DNA from 2 places in the Gracilibacillus sp. JCM 18966 genome. Region 2 is predicted to be linked to the other one. Evidence: a T-box and tRNA genes for the amino acid it is inferred to sense, from the RefSeq annotation. Region 2 holds a T-box; the other holds one or more tRNA genes.
The links. A T-box is a leader RNA that pairs with one kind of tRNA and senses whether it is charged. The one in region 2 lies ahead of glyQ (glycine--tRNA ligase subunit alpha), so its partner is inferred to be a tRNA-Gly.
Positions count from the first base shown of each region.

Region 1 (4,218 bases), 1.1 Mb from region 2:
CATTTTATTGTCCGAGATCTAGAACAAGAAGATGTCGACAAAATATCAGATTGGTATTCTTACCAAAAAAATCGCTCTAACCTCTAGAGCGATTTTTTTCATGTTAAGGATGACAGTAATATTCCTTTATGTAGCTTGTAAAATATAATGAGGAGTATTTAAATATTGACTGTTTTTTAGATTAAGAGTAACATGTTTCGTGCGAGAAACATTTTGTGATTTAGGCATATATTAGGATTAGTTGACTACATTTTATGTTGAAAGGGTGTTTAGCTGTCATGGGTGAAGTGGATGGTTTTATGTTTGCGTTTGGTCTAACATTATTTGCTGGTTTGGCAACAGGTGTTGGTAGTTTATTAGCTTTTTTCACATCTAATACGAATACCAAATTTTTGTCGTGGGCGTTAGGATTTTCAGCAGGTGTCATGATTTATGTTTCCATGATAGAAATCTTCTTTAAAGCACAGGATGCCTTGATTAATGCAAGTGGTGATGTAATGGGCCATTGGCTAACCGTTATCGGTTTTTTCGGTGGAATGATTCTTATTGCGTTAATTGATAAATTTATTCCTTCCCATGGAAATCCTCATAATATTAAAAAAGTAGAGGAGATGGATAAAAAAAGTTCGGCTAATGGGGATGGAGCCTTATTAAAAATGGGGACTTTCACAGCTTTAGCCATTGCCATTCATAACTTTCCAGAGGGAATTGCCACATTTACTGCAGCTTTACAAGACCCGGGCTTGGGGATAGCGATCGCTATCGCCATTGCGATTCATAATATACCAGAAGGGATCGCTGTCGCTGTACCGATCTATTTTTCAACAGGTGATAGGAAGAAAGCTTTTAAATTATCTTTTTTATCAGGACTTGCAGAACCAATCGGAGCAATAGTGGCATTTCTATTCCTTATGCCATTCTTAAATGATATGATGTTTGGTTTAATATTCGCTGGTGTTGCTGGGATAATGGTGTTTATTTCGTTAGATGAATTGCTTCCTGCTGCCAAAAAATATGATGAAGCTCATAAATCCATTTATGGTTTAATCTCAGGGATGGCCGTTATGGCATTAAGCCTATTATTATTTATATAAGAAATAAACGGGGAGTTTTCCCCGTTTATCGCACTAACCATCGGATTATTTTCTAATCATTTTAACAATGAATACGATTAATGCTATGACCAGTAGTATATGAATGAGACCACCAGCAAATTCAAAGAGAAAACCAAGTAGCCACACAAGTAATAGAATACCAATAATTGTCCAAATCATGGTGTTCACTCCTTTGGTTTATTTGTTAACAATATGTTACCCTACATCAGGTGATTTAAACTTTTTCTAAAAAAATATTGCAATCTAATAGACTGATTGCTATAATAATAAGCGTGGTTTTGTTAAGAAAACGTAAAAATTTGTTGAAATTAACGTAAATCTTGTAGTTTTTGTAAATAATGCGGGTGTAGTTTAGTGGTAAAACCTCAGCCACGAGCAAAAGCATCCACCGAGTACGCTACGAGTTGCTCCGAAGCATCCATCCTCACCGAATAAGCTAGAAGATGCAGGAGCATGGTGTGCGTAATACATAAATTGATATTATTTTTATAAAATGCGGGTGTAGTTTAGTGGTAAAACCTCAGCCACGAGCAAATGCATCCACCGAGTACGCTACGAGTTGCTCCGAAGCATCCATCCTCACCGAATAAGCTAGAAGATGCAGGAGCATGGTGTGCGTAATACATAAATTGATATTATTTTTATTAAATGCGGGTGTAGTTTAGTGGTAAAACCTCAGCCACGAGCAGATGCATCCACCGAGTACGCTGCGAGTTGCTCCGAAGCATCCATCCTCATCGAATAAGCTAGAAGATGCAGGAGCATGGTGGGCGTAATACATAAATTGATATTATTTTTATAAAATGCGGGTGTAGTTTAGTGGTAAAACCTCAGCCTTCCAAGCTGATGTCGAGGGTTCGATTCCCTTCACCCGCTCCATACATAGGTGTGAACGTAGTGTTTCGTTTTAAATGAAGCATTACGTTTTTTATTTTATACGTTAGGAAAAGATAAAATTTCTACATAGTAGAGTTTCGACGTAGCTGAAATTTTAAGGTACCAAGTATAAGCAAAACTAGGCATTCGCCAAAGGACGAGCGAATGCGAGTTTTTCTCTAATAGGAAACTCTTATTCAAATAGCCGTATCATTTGCTCTAATTGTCTTGATGAATGTATCCTTAGAAAGAAAGTATCATAAAGGAGTTTCGGAATTTATGAAACAATTACAATCATTACTTCATCATATCGATGGGAAAGGCTATAAAGCATATAAATCGATACAAGGAAAATATGAATTTTCGAAATACCAGCTATCGATAGACTATGTACAGGGAGATCCATTTGCCTCACCATCTAAGATTCGCATCATTGTACCCAATCATATCCGTAGTATAAAACAACAGTGGAAAGAGTCTAAACAACGCAAAGTATATACCGAGGATTGTATTGCGCGAGCTGTTGGTGAAGCTATAAATAAAGAAAGTAATCAATCAAGAGGTTCAGGTAAAAGTGGACTTATTTACATTGATCAACCTGGACAAGAAATATTAGAGAGAACCGCTGTTCAATTGAACCAAAATAGCACCATCATATGTCTATCGCTTGGTCTTCCAGCAAACGGAAGAAGAATTAATGGGAGAGAGGCAAAAAAGTTGTTTTTGACCATTCTTCCTTCCATTATCAATAACTCGATCCTAGCCATAAAGGATGAAAAAATAGATGCAAGTGTACAATTGGCAGACCAACACAAGGTTATTCGTGAGAAAATGAAGGAAAATGGTTGGATTGCTTTTGTTGCAGATGGAGCAGTTTTGCCACGTGCAAGCGGGATTAGTAATAAACCTCTAAAAAAAGCTGTAACCTTCCAGAGTCCTGAAGAGAACCGTGTAGAAATTGAAGTGCCTCACCGAGTAGAACCACTCACTGGGATGGCTTTAAGAAAAGGAATTAATTTAATTGTTGGTGGCGGATATCACGGGAAAAGTACACTACTCGAAGCATTAGAGAGAGGGGTATATCATCATATGAAAGGAGATGGCAGAGAATATGTCTTAACAGACCCTGATGCCGTCAAGATTAGAGCAGAAGATGGTAGACAAGTCAATTCCGTTAATATTTCCATGTTTATCAATGACCTGCCTCAAGGACAAGACACGAAGCAATTTACTACAGAAAATGCAAGTGGGAGCACCTCACAAGCAACGAATGTTGTCGAAGCAATGGAGATAGGAGCAAGCACGCTATTGATTGATGAAGATACTAGTGCAACGAATTTTATGATAAGAGATAGACGAATGAAGGCATTAGTTCATACAAAAAAGGAACCTATTACCCCGTTTATTGATCGAATTCAACAGCTTCGAGATGATTTAAGCGTATCGACTATAATGGTAATGGGAGGTTCAGGCGATTATTTTGATGTGGCAGATGAAGTGATTATGATGGATCAATATTTGCCATACAATGTTACGAAACAAGCCCATGATATTGCAAAAGATTATCCGATAGAAAGACAAAAAGAGAGCGAAGTGCTTAGCACGCAATCGAATCAACGAGCTTTTCTTTCCAAAAGCTTGCAGGTGAAGAAAGGAAAGAAAAAGAAGATACAGGCAAAAGGGCGACAAAACATACTAGTCGGAAATGGAACCATTGTTTTGGATCATGTCGAACAGCTAGTGGATCCATCCCAAACCAGAGCGATTGCGGAAATCATTCGTCATGCGGAAGAACAGGATATGATGACGCAGGAATTAACGCTATCTCACTTTTTATATTTAGTAGAAAAAATGATAGAGGAGGAAGGATTACAAGCTTTTGCTCCATATAAAAACCAACACCCTGGTGACTTAGCGAGACCAAGACGCTTTGAATTGGCAGCAGCATTCAATCGAATGCGTGGCGTGAAGGTCGTCAATAAATAGAGGAGGTGAGTGTAATGGCATATAACCAATTGAAACAACAGTTAATCGAATATAGTAAAGAGATAGGTATCGATAAAATCGGATTTACGAGTGCATCACCTTTTTCGGAATTGAAATCTCGTTTGAAGGAACAACAAGATCTTGGCTATGCTTCAGGTTTTGAAAAAGGTACGATAGAGGAAAGAACAGAACCACAAAAGCTGATGCAAGGCGCAGAATCGATCATTGCCATTGCACTAGC
Region 1 is NZ_AP043883.1:4,106,601-4,110,818, reverse strand. It holds gene ACZ5N5_RS19950 (PH domain-containing protein) at 1-87, shown strand, start outside; gene zupT (zinc transporter ZupT) at 279-1,094, shown strand; gene ACZ5N5_RS19940 (lmo0937 family membrane protein) at 1,140-1,274, opposite strand; tRNA gene ACZ5N5_RS19935 (tRNA-Gly) at 1,921-1,994, shown strand; gene ACZ5N5_RS19930 (ABC-ATPase domain-containing protein) at 2,271-3,977, shown strand; gene queG (tRNA epoxyqueuosine(34) reductase QueG) at 3,992-4,218, shown strand, end outside.
Region 1: it encodes a tRNA-Gly, which carries the amino acid that the T-box ahead of glyQ (glycine--tRNA ligase subunit alpha) is inferred to sense. The anticodon was not compared.

Region 2 (4,218 bases):
CAAACTTAAAAGGGAGGCGAATGAAGCTTGTTTGAGTTTCTAACCTCTAGATAATGATAACCAACCTTCCAAAAAACAACATCACATGTTAGAATGTTTAAACAATGCCAATTCGTGTAGAATATTAGGGAATACATCCTTTTTACAGGTTTTAAAAAACATTACCACTAGTTTTGTCGAATGCATGAAATACACAGCAATTTATAGTATGATATACATATAGCAGCCAACAAGAGAATAGCGGAGGAACAGTATGGAAAACACTTTCAAATCAGGATTTGTAGCTATAATTGGAAGACCTAATGTCGGGAAATCTACCTTTATGAATAGAGTAATTGGTCAAAAAATTGCCATTATGAGTGACAAGGCGCAAACAACGAGAAATAAGATTCAAGGTGTATACACAGATAAGGAAAAACAAATTGTTTTCATTGATACGCCCGGAATTCACAAACCGAAGCATAAACTAGGCGATTTTATGGTCAAAATTGCAGAGAACACTTTAAATGAAGTGGATGCAATTATGTTTATGATCAATGCTGATGAAGGGTATGGTCGCGGAGATCAATATATTATCGATCGACTAGCAACTAATAAAACACCAGTTTTTTTAGTCATTAATAAAATTGATCTCATACATCCCGACGAACTTTTGCCACTTATTGAATTATATAAGGACAAGTATCCATTCCAAGAAATTATTCCAATTTCAGCATTAGAAGGTAATAATGTATCCCATTTAATGGACATTTTTACAGAGTATTTGCCTGAAGGACCACAATTTTATCCAGAGGACCAAGTAACCGATCATCCAGAAAGGTTTATCATTGGAGAATTAATTCGTGAAAAGGTTCTTCATTTAACAAGGGAAGAAATTCCACATTCTGTAGCAGTGGTCATAGACCAAATAGAGAATCGTGGAGATGATCAAAAGCTCTTGATACAAGCAAGTATCATCGTTGAGCGAAAATCTCAAAAAGGTATTATTATAGGCAAGCAAGGTAAGATGCTCAAGGAAATTGGAAAAAGAGCAAGGCAGGATATTGAACGTTTACTTGGTTCGAAGGTTTATTTAGAGCTTTGGGTAAAGATCCAAGAAAATTGGCGAAATAAACCGCATCAGCTCCATGAGTTCGGTTTTAAACAGGATGAATATTAACGAATGGAGTAGCTTTCTTCATCATTTTACTATGATAAATGTATGATCATTGAAAATCATACATGGTAAATATTATTACTAATTGAATGACTGTTTTGGGTAATTCTATTAATGAGCACAATGATTAATGACCAAAAGGAAAGGTGAGATTTATTGTGATCGATGTACCATGGAAAATTTTCAGTCAAACAGGTAATATTGAAGCATATTTATGGATGAAGCAAATGGAAGTAGAAGAACCAATAATGGAGGATGATTCTTCCGACGATCAGCAAGAATCTTTACTAAAAGATACACATTTTTAATTGTAGAAAGGGAAAGGTGAAGCTTGTGTTCGAAAAAGTAGAAGGCTTCATTCTTAAAACACAGGATTACGGAGAAACTCACAAAATTGTGACATTACTAACGCCAACAATGGGGAAAATTGGCGCAATAGCACGTGGTGCAAAAAAAACAAAAAGTAGAATGGCTGCTATCACGCAGCCATTTATTCATGGTAATTTCTTAATCCAACCTGGTACTAGTCTAGCCACGATCCAACAGGGTGAAGTCCTATCTTCTTTTCGAGGAATTAGAGAGGATATCTTTAAAACAGCTTATACAAGTTATTTAGCTGAATTAACGGATAAGCTAATTGACCCAAAAAAATATAATCCGTTTCTTTATAAACAGCTTCTTCAAACGGTTAGATGGATTGACACTGACAAGGATGCTGAAGTCTTGACGATGATATATGAGTGGAAAATGTATCAAGAGGCGGGTTTTGCGCCTATCGTTGACAAATGTGTTCACTGTGGCCGAAACAAAGGGCTTCATTATTTTTCTGTACATGAGGGAGGGGTGCTGTGTTCCGCATGTTCTTATAAAGATCAGTATGCCTTTTATGTTTCAGAAAACTTACATCGACTACTTGTTGTTTTTTCCTTAATTGACATGGAACAAATAGGAAACATCTCTATCAAAGCAGAAAATAAACGCTTATTACATCAAATAATGGATCAATATTATGAACAGCATGGTGGCTTTTATCTTAAATCGAAAAAGTTTTTAAAGCAGATGGATCAATTAAAAGAACCTTAGAAGTTGACAATGGATTAGATTTCTCTTATTATGTAGAATAATGGAATGACGTTTCTGCGTGGAGAGAGAGTAGTACTTTTCATCCATTCTTAAAAGCGAGTCTAGGTTGGTGGGAGCTAGATAGGAATGCGTTAAGGAAGGCGCTCTGGAGCAGTTTTTTTATAAAGTGGTTATCCTATAGAAATGGATAACAAATAGGGTGGAACCGCGGGCAACCCGTCCCTATGCTTTATCAGTGGATAAAGCATAGGGACGGGTTTTCACGTTAGAGAACGCGATTTTTAATGGGGGTAGTGAACATGAATATTCAAGAAATGATCTTAACATTACAGAAGCATTGGTCAGATCAGAATTGTATTCTGATGCAAGCATATGATGTGGAAAAAGGAGCTGGTACCATGTCTCCTATGACCTTATTGCGTAGTCTTGGGCCAGAGCCTTGGAATGTAGCTTATGTAGAACCATCCAGAAGACCTGCTGATGGAAGATATGGACAAAATCCAAATCGTCTTTATCAACATCACCAGTTTCAAGTGATTATGAAGCCATCACCTGCAAATATTCAAGAGTTATATTTGAAATCACTCGAAAAGCTTGGTATAGATCCGAAAGAGCATGATATTCGTTTTGTAGAGGATAATTGGGAAAACCCAACTTTGGGTGCAGCTGGCTTAGGTTGGGAGGTTTGGTTAGATGGAATGGAAATTACGCAATTTACGTATTTTCAACAAATAGGTGGTCTAGAGGCAAAACCAGTAGCAGTGGAAATTACGTATGGTATTGAGCGTCTTGCATCCTATATTCAGGATAAAGAGAATGTTTTCGAATTAGAATGGACGAAGGGTGTAACAGTAGGAGACATTTTCTATCAACCTGAATACGAGCACTCCACCTACACGTTTGAGGAATCAAATACAGAGATGCTGTTCGAACTATTTTCAACCTATGAGGATGAGGCAAAACGAACAATGGAAAAAGGATTAGTATTTCCAGCATATGATTATGTCTTGAAATGCTCTCATACGTTTAATTTATTAGATGCCAAAGGGGTTATCTCTGTGACAGAGAGAACTGGCTATATCGGAAGAGTGAGAAATCTTGCTCGAGAAATCGCAAAGCTTTATGTAGAAGAAAGAGAGAGGCTTGGTTTTCCGATGTTGAAAGGAGAGAGTAACGTAAATGAAAACAACTAATGTTTTATTCGAGATTGGCTTAGAAGAAATGCCTGCTCGTTTTATGGACAATACAGAGAAGGAATTAAAGGAAAAGACAATAAATTGGTTAGAGGAAGTCAGATTATCCTACCAAAAAATCCACACATACATTACGCCAAGACGATTTGCTGTATTAATCGAAGGACTTCAGCTGAAACAAGAGGATCAAGTAGAAGAGGCAAAAGGTCCTGCAGAGAAAATTGCAAAAGACGAAAATGGAGGCTGGACAAAAGCTGCAATTGGTTTTTCAAAAGGTCAAGGTAAGACCGTTGAAGACTTATACATGAAGTCAGTTAAAGGTACTAACTATGTATTCGTGAAGAAGTTTATTGAAGGCAAGAGTACGGTGGAGCTTTTACCACAATTTAAGGAAGTCATTTTAAACTTACACTTTCCAAAGAGTATGCGTTGGGCAAATGAAAGCATTCGCTATATCCGTCCAATCAAATGGATCGTTGCCTTACAGGATCATGAAGTAATTCCACTTAGTATTGCCGGAGTTAAATCTAGTAATATAACGTATGGACACCGCTTTTTAGGTGGAAAGATTACCATCGATCAACCACTTCAATATGAACAGCTTCTAGAAAGGGAATATGTAATTGCAGTAGCACATAAACGTGAGCGGCTTATTTTAGAAGGGATCAAAAGACTAGAAGAGCAAAACAATTGGCAAATTCCAGTTGATCAAGACTTACTATCAGAGGTGAAAAACCTTGTAGAATTTCCTACAGTCTTTAGTGGTAAATTCCATGAATCTTTTTT
Region 2 is NZ_AP043883.1:3,041,139-3,045,356, forward strand. It holds gene era (GTPase Era) at 254-1,159, shown strand; gene ACZ5N5_RS14610 (YqzL family protein) at 1,315-1,464, shown strand; gene recO (DNA repair protein RecO) at 1,490-2,239, shown strand; T-box leader at 2,290-2,466, shown strand; gene glyQ (glycine--tRNA ligase subunit alpha) at 2,539-3,432, shown strand; gene glyS (glycine--tRNA ligase subunit beta) at 3,419-4,218, shown strand, end outside.